2 regions of the Dyadobacter sp. SRI_021 genome follow, and region 2 is predicted to be linked to the other one. Evidence: riboswitches for the same ligand, from Rfam matches in the RefSeq annotation. Region 2 holds a riboswitch; the other holds the start of a gene.

Region 1 (5,794 bases), on a different contig from region 2:
TCTCAGCCACTCATTTTTATACAATTCCACGGGAATGGGCGCATATCCGCGATCGACGCGCCCGCAGCAGCATGCATTGTAGCAATAGGAAAGATGCCCGCGCCGCTGCACGAGGTTAATGGACTTTCCGTCAGATCGGGTAATGCGCTGGCGTTTCATTGTGGGCTGTCGGCTTTCGGCGGTCGGCCGTCGGCTTTTTCTGTGGTTTGGTCGATGAGGTGTTGAATGAATTCGGGCTTGTCGGCCCAGTAGAAATGCGTATAGCCGGCAAAGGTGTTTTTCATTCTAAAAAACTGTGTATCAACCGGCATCCCCCTTGCATTAGTCATTGGTGCAAGCGACGCCTGCGCAAATGGCTCTTTCAATGAAGAGTAGTGAAATTCATGACCTTTGATTTCCAGACCATCCCAATGCATAGCCCGGTAGCCGAGCGTCACCTTGGCATGTTGGAGCGTAGTTGCCAGGTCAAGCACGCCGGCCATTTTGAATGCAGTGCCTTTGCTATCGACAATCTCCCTGCCCAGGTACATCAGCCCACCGCATTCCGCATAGGTCAATCCTCCGCTTTCACAATACTGCCGAATACTTTCCAGCATCGATAGGTTTCCAGCCAATTGTGCCGCAAACAGCTCGGGATAACCGCCTGGCAGGTAGACCAGGTCGGTTTCAGGCAAGGCTTTGTCATTCAAAGGACTGAACCACTGCACTTCTCCGAAGGTGCGCAGGCATGTGATATTTTGGTGATACAAGAATGAAAAAGCCTCGTCTTTCGCGACGGCAATGCGCAGGTCCCGGGAATTATCTTGTAGGTGTGGTTGATTTTCCTGATTCAAAACTGGCTCATTTTCGCCGCTACAACCGACGGCAGTAAGTTCCAGCAACCTGTCCAGGTTCACTGTCCGCGGGATAATCTCTGCCAGCCTTTGGATAATCTGTTCATAATCTGTTTCTGCGGAAATGTGCAGGCCCAAATGCCGGGAAGGAATATGCAGCTCCTCATTTTTAGGCAAATACCCCAATGCTTCCACGCCGGCGTCCGCACATGCATCCTGTAAAAACCGGTAATGCGATTCGGTATTGACGAAGTTGAAAATCGCACCTGCCACGCGGATTCCGGGATAGAAATTCTTCAACCCGTAAATCAGCGGAGCCGCCGAATAGGCCATCGACCGCGCATTGATCACCAGTACCACCGGAATATCCAGCAATGCAGCGATCTCGGCGCTGCTGCCTTTCATTTTGTCGGCACCGTCGAAAAGTCCCATCACGCCCTCGGTCACGCTCACATCCGCACGCGACGCATAATGCGTATACACGCCGCGCATATGCGCCTCCGAAGCCATAAAAGTATCCAGGTTCAACCCCAGCCGACCGGCGGCAGCCGTATGGTGGATCGTATCGATATAGTCCGGCCCGCATTTGAACGCCTGCACACCCAGCCCTCGCTCCCGCAACGCACGCAGTAGCCCGAGGGTCAAAGTAGTCTTGCCCGAATTACTGGACGGCGCGGAGATTAGAAAACTGGATTTTGGGTTAGTCATGAGGTTACTATCTTCTGGACACCTATTTTCTTTTGAGTTAAATCCCTATCATTTTTGATTATGGGAAAAATCAAAACATTGAAAACCAACTACGCGCTTCCCGGTCAGCCGATGACCGACGAGGAGGTAAATCGTATGGTTCAAGAAACTCAATCAGCTTTCTTCTGAATATCTTCATCATCCCATCTGTCGTTTCATTCCGACTAAAACCGGCATGTGCCGAAACCTGCAACATGGCAGATACCTGGTCATTTACCGTATCAAGCCGGAACGTATTGAAGTCCTGAACATCATTCACAGCAGTCGCAGTCCTTCGAAAATCAAAGCAGCCTGAAAAATCAAGATTTGATGTGCGCTGACAGACAAGCAAAATAATCAGCAGGAAACAGAAAGGAACTCCCCAGGCAGCAACACGCCAGGTGAGCGTCGGACCGCAAAGCGGCGAAAACCGACGAATATCCAAACCAGACCCTGCTTCATACCGCGAAAGCATTGTCAACAAGGAAAAGGATGGGTGTTCTGGCTTAGTTCAATGATTGAAAAACTGACCGGGTCGCCGGTGCGATGATTGAATGATTGAATAGTAAATATTCAATCATTCGGTCATTCAATCATTAATCCTTTACAGTTGCGCGACAGCTCGTGACTCCACCACATGGGTGGCCCCGACGATTCCCCCGGAATGCGTTGATACGCAATCCCTTTTCCTGTTGGAGAAGTATGTTAAAGAACTTTTAATGCCGTAAAGTTAGCGGTATTCAGCTATTTTTCTGGCTTATCTCCAACAAAAACACCTAGCTTTGTCTATTCATTGGTTCGCGCCCCCGGCGTGATTAAAAGGGAATCCGGTGCAAATCCGGAGCAGTACCCGCTGCTGTAAGTTCAATAAACGATGTTCTTGTAAGATGTCACTGGGATATAATTTTGAATGATTGAATTTTGAATGATTGAATAAAAAGTATTCGATCATTCAATCATTCAAAATTCAGTCATTCAATCATTACTCCTGGGAAGGCGCAAGAGCTGAACGAGCCAGAAGACCTGCCGTTGAATAATCCGGTTTTGCTTTCGGGAAGAAAGGCAAGAGGAAACGGCAGGCTGCATTGCGGCTGCGCTACTCCCTGCATTCTCCCATAAGTTATGTTTTAATTTATGCGGAAATCCAAATGATCCAGTATCTGCTTATTGACTCGCTGCTCCTGGGTGTGCAGCATTCCTTCGAACCCGACCATATGGCTGCGGTTTCGGTTCTTGCCACGGAAGAAAACAATAGTGCGGCCCCAGGAGCGGTCCGGCCGGGAGCGGCCCAGCCGGGGGTGACCCCACTGAACCCGGCCATTCGATGGAAACTCATTTGGCGATCCTCCCACTGGGCGCTGGGGCATTCACTCACACTAATTCTATTCGCCGTTCTGGTGCTTTTGCTCAAATCTACGATGTCGCTGCACATTGCCGACCAGGTTGAGCTATTAGTCGGCCCGCTGATGATCTGGCTCGGCATTATGGCGATCCGCCGGAATTTCAAAACAGACGCTCCCGTACCGGCGCCAGTCGAACGCAGGGTGAGCCGCTCATTCTGGGTAGGCATGGTGCACGGTCTTGCCGGTACGGGCGGGGCGTGCGCAGTGGCACTTACACTCGCGGCCCGCGATGCCATGACCGCCGTTTGGATCATTGTACTGCAAAGTATCGGCATTATCCTCTCCATGTCAGCGTACGGCTATTTTTTCGCCTTTTCCATCGGCCGTTTCGCCGGGAAACGCGAACGTTTTCTGATGATCGTCAACTACGCGGTCGGTGTATTCTCGATTCTGATCGGCGGTATCACTCTTTTTGAATCATTTCAATTCTAACAATGTATACCCAATTCTACCGCCCCGCCCACATTTCAGTCGGCGGCTTATTGCTCTCACTACTAGCCATTTCAACCGTAGCGCAGTCGGCAGCATCCGCCCAGGAAAGCAACGCGGATTCGACGGCTAAAAAGCTGCTCGATCCGATCGTGGTAACTGCCACCCGTTTTGAAACCAAAAAGGAAAAGATCGCTCAGAAGCTGGATATTATTTCCAAAGAGGATATTCAGATGACGCCCTCCGCCGACCTGACCGATATTGTCCGAAAAGCAGCCGCGGTGGATGTGATCCAGTACCCCAATCTGTCTTCCGGCATCGGTATCAGGGGATTTCGTCCGCAGTTTTCAGGATTAAACCAGCGGACGCTGTTGCTCATCGATGGCCGCCCGGCGGGTGCAACCAACCTTTCCCAGATCAATCTGAATGGTGTTGAACGGATTGAAGTACTGAAAGGCCCCGCGTCGTCACTGTACGGCTCGCAAGCCATGGGCGGTGTGATCAACGTCATTACCCAACGCTCCAAAGGTACGCCCGGCGGCAATGCATTTCTGGAATATGGAAGTTTCAAGACATTACAGGCCGGCCTCAACACAGGCGGCAATATTACTTCCAAACTGGATTACGATTTGTCATTCAGCTATCTGGAAAGATCCAAGGATTACAAAATCGGTGAGGATAACTGGCTCCGCAATGCATTCGGCTACAAACATGCGCAAAAGAACTACACCGACCGTCCCGTCGTTGAAACTAACGAAACAACCGGTGACGGCAACCGGCGGCCGTTCACCAAGCTGCATTATTTTTCCGGTGCGTTAAGGTTGGGTTATCAGATCAACGATCGCTGGCGGGTGGATGTGCGTGGGGAGCAATTCCAGGCGCGGGATGTAGAATCACCAGGAGAGCTGTCCTCGGGCAGTACAGAAGCCAGTACCAAGGATATTGATCGTCAGGCGCTTGATATCTCATTAACCGGGCAAGTCGGGCAACATAGCCCGAGCGTGAAAGTGTATACTTCGGAAGAGAACACCAAAAACTACACCCAGAATGTGTCGGGTAAACCGGTGGTGCCATTCCGTTCCGCACAAGGACATAATGCATGGAAAGGCATACAGGTGAAAGACGTCTGGAAGCTCGGCCGGCATTCGGTGATATGGGGCTACGATTATCTCAATGCATCCACTAACAGCCGCCGCTGGACCAACGACACTACCGAACGTGCTCCTACTCAGCCCGAATATGCATTGATTTCCAGTGCATTCTTCGCACAGGCATTATTGAGTTTTGGAAAACTTACGTTACAACCAGGAATCCGCCTCGACCACGTTACCTTCGACGTACGCGAAACGCCGTTGCTGCCTACCTACAAAGCCGGTAAAAAAACAACGCCTTTCGCCAGCCCGAGCCTGGGAGCTACCTATGCCCTTCTGCCATCGCTCCGCGCGAAAGCCAACATCGGCCGGGCCTTCGTCACCACCGACGCATACAGCGTAGCTGGTTACAACGAAGTACGCGATTCCAAGGGCCGCATTGCCGTCACAGCCGGTAATCCTGACCTGAAAAACGAAAGCAGCCTGAGTTGGGACCTGGGCCTGGATTTCGCCAAACCACAATCCGGTTTCGCGGCCAATGTGACGTTCTACAGTACCAACGTCGATAACCGCATTGCTAAAATCATCAGAGTCGTAAACGAGCCTTTGGAAAACGGCGACGTGATTGTTTCCCGCGCCACATTTGTTAACGCAGCAGATGCTGAAATCACAGGTCTTGAAACCGAGCTGTCTTATGATTTTGGGGCAAAAAGCGATTATCGCTATTCATTGAAGGCATTCTGGAACGGTAATTCCATAATTAAAGCGAAAGAACTCATCGTAGGCACCGATGCCTCCGAAATACGCCGCGACATTCAGAATGTCGCCCGCAATACTTTCAATTTTGGATGGGCTTATGACAACTTGAAATGGCTGCAAGTACGGCTCTCAGGAAGGGCGGTTGGGGTAAGGAAGGATATCGACTACACTGATCCCATCAATCCTGAGATCGAGTATCCACAATATATGGTGTTGGATTTCGCCGCACAATTCAAAATCCCCGGCGGCCACACTATCGCATTGAAACTAAACAATGCGACCGACGAAAATTACTACGAGAAGCGCGGCTATAACCTTCCTGGGAGAGCGCTTTCCGTGCGGTATTTGAAGAGTTTTTGATATAATAGCGCCTAATCGGTTTTACCGGCCGATTGGGCTTTTTCTTTTTCTAGCTCGATTTTTCTTGCCATCGCCCAATTGCTCATAAATTCGACATCCTCCTTCGATCTCGGGCCATTCCAGACCATCATAGGACCTTTCGGATCTTCATCTTCCCACGAGACCTCTTTGTAGCTTCTATTTTTCACTGTTC
Region 2 (5,794 bases):
ATATTCTGGATCGCGAGGCCGAGGTTACAATGCACCGCTTCGAGCGCATCTTCCGGTCGGCGGGTTTTGAACCCGAACAATGCCTCCCATTTGTGCTCATTCACCATTTTCAGGCCGGTAGCATAATCGAAATAGTCTTGGTTGAGCCAAACCGAGCCGTCTTCTTTCAGATCGATAAGTTCTTTGAGGATAATGTCTTCGTAGCGCTTAATATCCGGCGACGACGGGTCACCGTACGGCGCGAGGCCCATCAGCTTGTATTCTCCCGAGTTCACACGGAAGCCCAGGAAGTAAGTAAATGCGGAATAAAGCAACCCGAGCGAATGCGGGAAGCGCAGCTCTTTGAGAATGCTGATATCTTTTCCTTCACCCAGGCAGATCGACGCTGTCGCCCATTCACCTACACCATCAATCGTCAGGATAGCCGATTTTTCGTAAGGCGAAGGGTAATATGCGCTGGCAGCGTGCGAGAGGTGGTGCTCGGGAAAGAGCATTTTCACCTTTTTCTTCTTTTTATCGTAGCCTAATTTTTCCAGCTCTTCATTGATGAGCCGTTTCAGGAACATCTTTTCCTTGATCCACACTGGCATCGCGGTCAAAAACGACCGCACGCCTTTGGGCGCAAATGCGTAGTAAGTTTCGAGGAGCCTTTCAAATTTGAGTAAGGGCTTGTCATAAAAAACGATTGCATCAAGCTCGTTAATGGACAAACCACCGTATTCAAGACAAAATGCTACTGCATTGGAGGGAAAACCGGGGTCGTGCTTCTTGCGTGTAAAACGCTCTTCCTGTGCTGCGGCAACAATTTCGCCATTATCTATAAGAGCCGCGGCCGAATCATGATAGAAAGCCGAGATACCTAAAATTTTCATTAACGCGTGATTAGAATAATGTGTACAGTCTGGTGCTAAACCGTTCAAAAGGCGTGCAAGATAAGCATTTTGAACAAGGCTGCAACTTGGCGCCGTCGGCTAATTACACGTATAATGTTATTAAACGGTTCGGAATCAAGCAAATAAACAGTCCGGATAACGAAATGATAACAGCTTACATTACCGGCGAGCATTTAAATGATTAATTATGAACCATTTCGAATGCGTGATTGGTCCGCGGCACAATTCGGTGCCGTATGATAAATTCTACAATTTCGTCCTCGAATCTCCGCCCGCCCGGATCGCCTAACGCGGTTATATTACAGAATTTTGGTAGGCTTATGATTCTCATCGAGCGCCACGAATGTGAAGATCCCGGTCACGGCCTTCTCCCGACTTACCTCGTACATCTTCTCCACAAAAATATCGACGCGCACCTTCATGCTGGTATTTCCAACATTCTCGACGCGCCCTACCAGCTCGATAATGGTCCCTGCGGGAATGGGGTGCGTAAAATCAATACGGTCGGACGATACCGTCACACAACGCAACCTTGAGAACCGTGTGGCAGCGATAAATGCAACCTCGTCCATCATCGACAGCGCCGTGCCGCCGAAAAGGGTATCGTAATGATTGGTGTTATTAGGGAAAACGGTTTTAAAAACACGGGTTTCCGAAGCGGAAATTCTATCTTCTAATGTCAAAATATAACGGTTTACTGGTGTCGTAACGGGAATGAAGTTCGGCGTATTTGTAGTCAGGGATGGTCAGGTGTTGTCATGAGTAGTCAAGTGTTGTCTAGAATGGTTAAGTGGTGTCATGAATAGTCAAGAATTGTCAAGAATGGTTAGGTGGTGTCATAAGTAGTCAAGGGTAGTCAAGTGCTGTCAGGGGCGATCACATCTCTCTATTTCTGACCATATCTGACTACACATGACAACAAATGACTACACACGATCATACCTAACAACACTTGACTACTCATGACTATACATGACCATACCTGACAACAAATGAGTATAAACGACCGCCGTCGCTATCCTGTAACCGCGACCGATTCGCGCAGCAAGTTAGCCGCAGAAATCATGTTACGCAAAGCGGCTTCGGTTTCCGGCCATTTGCGGGTCTTCAATCCGCAGTCGGGGTTCACCCACAAATTCCGCGCCGGAATTACCTTCAATGCCTTTTCGAGCAAAAGGATCATCTCGTCCACCGTCGGTACGCGGGGCGAGTGGATGTCGTACACGCCGGGACCAATCTCGTTCGGGTAATTGAACTGTGCGAACGCGTCGAGCAGCTCCATTTGCGAGCGCGATGTTTCGATCGTGATCACGTCGGCATCCATGGCAGCAATGGAATCGATAATATCGTTAAACTCCGAGTAGCACATGTGCGTGTGGATCTGCGTCTGATCGGCTACTCCCGCGGCGCTCAGGCGGAATGCGTCCACCGCCCATTTCAGATAGTTTTGCCAGGCATGTTTCCGCAATGGCAGGCCTTCGCGGATCGCCGGTTCGTCGATTTGAATCACTTTAATACCTGCCTTTTCCAAATCCACTACTTCGTCGCGTATGGCGAGCGCAATCTGGAATGTGGTATCCTTCCTCGGCTGGTCATCCCGCACAAACGACCATTGCAGGATCGTTACCGGGCCGGTGAGCATGCCTTTGACCAGCTTTTCGGAGTTAGCTTGTGCAAATGCGGACCATTTCACCGTCATAGGCTGTTCTCTTTCCACATCGCCATAAATGATCGGCGGCTTCACACACCGGCTGCCGTAGCTCTGCACCCAACCATTTTGGGTAAATACAAAACCTGAAAGCTGCTCGCCGAAATACTCCACCATATCGTTCCGCTCGAATTCGCCGTGTACCAGCACATCGATCCCAAGCTCCTCCTGCCAGCGCAGCGAATCCACGATTTCCGCCCGAATGCGGGTTTCATACTCGTCCGCCGTCAATGCACCTTTTTTGAACTGCGCCCGGAGCTGCCTTACCTCATCCGTCTGCGGAAACGAGCCGATGGTTGTCGACGGGAACAATGGCAATTTCAGCTTTTCCAACTGAATGGCCTGCCGGGTACCAAATGCATTCTGCCGGTCGAAATCCCCTTCGCGCACTTCGCTAACCCGTGCTTTAACGGCCGGCTTGTGGATCAATACGGAAGTAAGGCGGCTTTCAATCGCCTTTTGATTGTCCAGAAATGCGCTATCATTCGCATAGTCTGCCGCTGCAAGCCTTGCCAATGTAGTCACCTCATTCAGTTTCTGTTTTGCAAACGCCAGCCAGTTTTTAATCTCCGCTGTCAGTACTGCCTCATTCTTCTCCAAATCCAGATCATAAGGACTATGCAGCAACGACGACGACGGTGCCACCAAAATCCGCTCGTCTCCCAGGACATTTACAGCTGTTTGAATCCATTCTAACGATTTTTGATAATCGTTTTTCCAGATATTCCGGCCGTCGACAACGCCCAGCGAGAGCTTTTTGGTGGAAGAGACAAATGCTTCGTCGGCAAGGATCTGTGGTAACGTCTCCGCACCGCGTGTCAGGTCTAAATGCAATGCATCCACCGGTAATGCAGTCGCAATTGCCAGATTATCGTCTAGCGGCCCGAAATAGGTTGTTACCAGAATGCGCAGCTTCGGAAGCGCCTCTCTGATCTGATTGTAAGCGCTTAGAAATGCGAGCTTTTCCTTTTCATTCAAATCCAATACTAATGCCGGCTCATCGAGCTGCACCCATTCGGCACCTCTTGCAGCAAGTTCTTTTAATATGGATATATAAACAGGTAAAAGGCTGTCCAGTAGGTCAATGCGATCGAAGCCACTTTCCTTTTCTTTACCCAAAAGCAAATAGGTAACCGGCCCCAGCAGTACCGGTTTGGTATGAATGCCTTTTTGCAATGCATCTTCAAATTCCAGCAAAACCTTCTCCGAATACCGCTTGAATTTCTGGTCCTTCACAAACTCGGGAACGAGGTAGTGGTAGTTGGTATCAAACCATTTCGTCATCTCCATCGCATTGATATCCAGCCCGTTCTTCTGGTAACCGCGGGCCATTGCGAAATAGAGGTCGAGCTCTTTGTTCGATTTCCCGTCGACCAACTGGTGGTAACGCTCGGGAATGGCGCCTACCATCAGCGAGGTATCGAGAACATGGTCGTAAAGCGAAAAATCATTGGAAGGAATGAGGCCGATGCCTGCAATCTGCTGCGTTTCCCAGTTCTGGTGGCGGATCTTCCGGGCGACTTTCTGCAATGCATCGCGATCGATCGTTCCTCCCCAGAATTGTTCGTTGGCTTTTTTGAGCTCGCGGAGGCTTCCCACGCGCGGGTAGCCAAGGTTGTGTGACAACATACTTTTTGTGTTTAAAGAGTTAATAAAACCCTGTGAAAACACCCTCCCATCCCGACAAAACGCCTGTTGCGGACGGTCGCCGGTACTTCATTCCATCGCGGCAACACGTAGCTACCCTGCGAAACGAACAGATACAGTTTCCCCAAAACAGCCGGGTAGCCTGTGATACTGCAATAAAATGTGGTAAATCAATGCTTGACTACTCCCCACCCGTGAGGGAAAAGCCATTGAGGATGACGGCAAGTCTCCTGGCTTGTATCATTTTTACCGCCCTTCTCGCGCGCCGGGGCGCTGCAATGGGACGCGAGGGTAAAAATTGGCCCTGAATGCTCAGAGCGGATACTTACAGTAGCACGACTGCCCGTGAATTGCACACGGTTCCTTTTTTGTTTTGCTATGTTTTGGCTGAGGGATCCAAAAGCAAAAACCATCACCCCGATTGACGGGCGTTCACAAAGAACTGCGTCAAATTTAGGCGGAAGGCGCATTCGGCCGTAAATGGTCGGCCAATTTCAGTGAAGTGAGTAGAAATTAGCCTTTCGGCAGGATAAAATATCTTATTTGGAGTAAAATAAATGGCGATAAAAGTGATTTCGTATTAGCTAAAAAATCGTCCCGGCCGCATCCGCATCCAGTATAAACTCTGCATTCAAATGATTCTGCAAAACCGTCGCCGGGAAATCCTTTGAAACGGGGAATGCGAGGGCGCGCTGGATTATGGGGGCTTTCGCACGGCTAGAAGCAAGGAGGATCGCAGCGCGTGCTTCGAGAATGTGCCGGATACCGACGGTAATCCCCCGAGTGAGCGTCGTGGGCTGTTTGAAATACTTCTGACCTACTTCAACGGTGACCGTATCAAGCTCAGAAATATGGGCGTAAGTATCCCAGGAGGTACCTGGCTCGTTGAGGGCGAGGTGGCCGTTCATGCCTACGCCCAATATAATAAGGTCGAGACCACCCAGGCTTTCCACGACTTTGTTGATGCGGTCGCATTCGGCTTGCGGATCGAAGGCCTTGCCGTCGAAAAAGACAATCTGGTCGGGACGGAGGCCGACGGGTTTCAGAAAATCGCGGTCGAGGAGGTCACGACAACTGCCGTCGTCGCCGGAACCAAGGCCTATCCATTCGTCGAGGCCGATGAAAATGCATTGGGAGAAATCGACGCGGCCATTCTGGTTGGCCGCTACCAACGCATCGAACATTCCCTTGGGGCTACTGCCGGATGGGAAGCAAATAACCGACGTAGGTTTGTGGTTTATGAGGTCGATCACGCGCTCAGCCGCGGCGGAACTCATAAGCGCGTAGTCGGGATAAACGCTGATTTTGGGTGTCATGAAAAGTGGGGTTCAGGTTCTCGGTGTGTCAATCTAAACATTCTTTTTTCAGAGCTGAACATTTATCCATAAAAAACTCCAGAAACTGCAAGTCCAGGCCTAACTTTACCGCACATTGTTCAATTACATTATCATTCTACTTCAAAAATGGAATACCGTATAGAAAAAGACACGATGGGCGAAGTGCAGGTCCCTGCGCATGTATACTGGGGCGCCCAGACGCAACGCTC

What was found. A riboswitch is a leader RNA that binds a small molecule or an ion and turns the genes downstream of it on or off. The one in region 2 is predicted to bind cobalamin.
Region 1: another riboswitch for cobalamin. It lies ahead of AC2YIT_RS17080 (hypothetical protein); the one in region 2 lies ahead of metE (5-methyltetrahydropteroyltriglutamate--homocysteine S-methyltransferase).

The regions. Positions count from the first base shown of each region.
Region 1 is NZ_JBYCZM010000005.1:227,944-233,737, forward strand. Features, by position in the region: gene cobN (cobaltochelatase subunit CobN) at 1-159, opposite strand, end outside; gene AC2YIT_RS17070 (cobyrinic acid a,c-diamide synthase CobB) at 156-1,541, opposite strand; gene AC2YIT_RS17075 (hypothetical protein) at 1,612-2,034, opposite strand; cobalamin riboswitch at 2,337-2,604, shown strand; gene AC2YIT_RS17080 (hypothetical protein) at 2,708-3,394, shown strand; gene AC2YIT_RS17085 (TonB-dependent receptor plug domain-containing protein) at 3,397-5,601, shown strand; gene AC2YIT_RS17090 (hypothetical protein) at 5,613-5,794, opposite strand, start outside.
Region 2 is NZ_JBYCZM010000001.1:735,346-741,139, forward strand. Features, by position in the region: gene AC2YIT_RS02930 (carbamoyltransferase family protein) at 1-872, opposite strand, end outside; gene AC2YIT_RS02935 (acyl-CoA thioesterase) at 1,193-1,576, opposite strand; gene metE (5-methyltetrahydropteroyltriglutamate--homocysteine S-methyltransferase) at 1,909-4,230, opposite strand; cobalamin riboswitch at 4,452-4,677, opposite strand; gene AC2YIT_RS02945 (6-phosphogluconolactonase) at 4,833-5,564, opposite strand; gene fumC (class II fumarate hydratase) at 5,712-5,794, shown strand, end outside.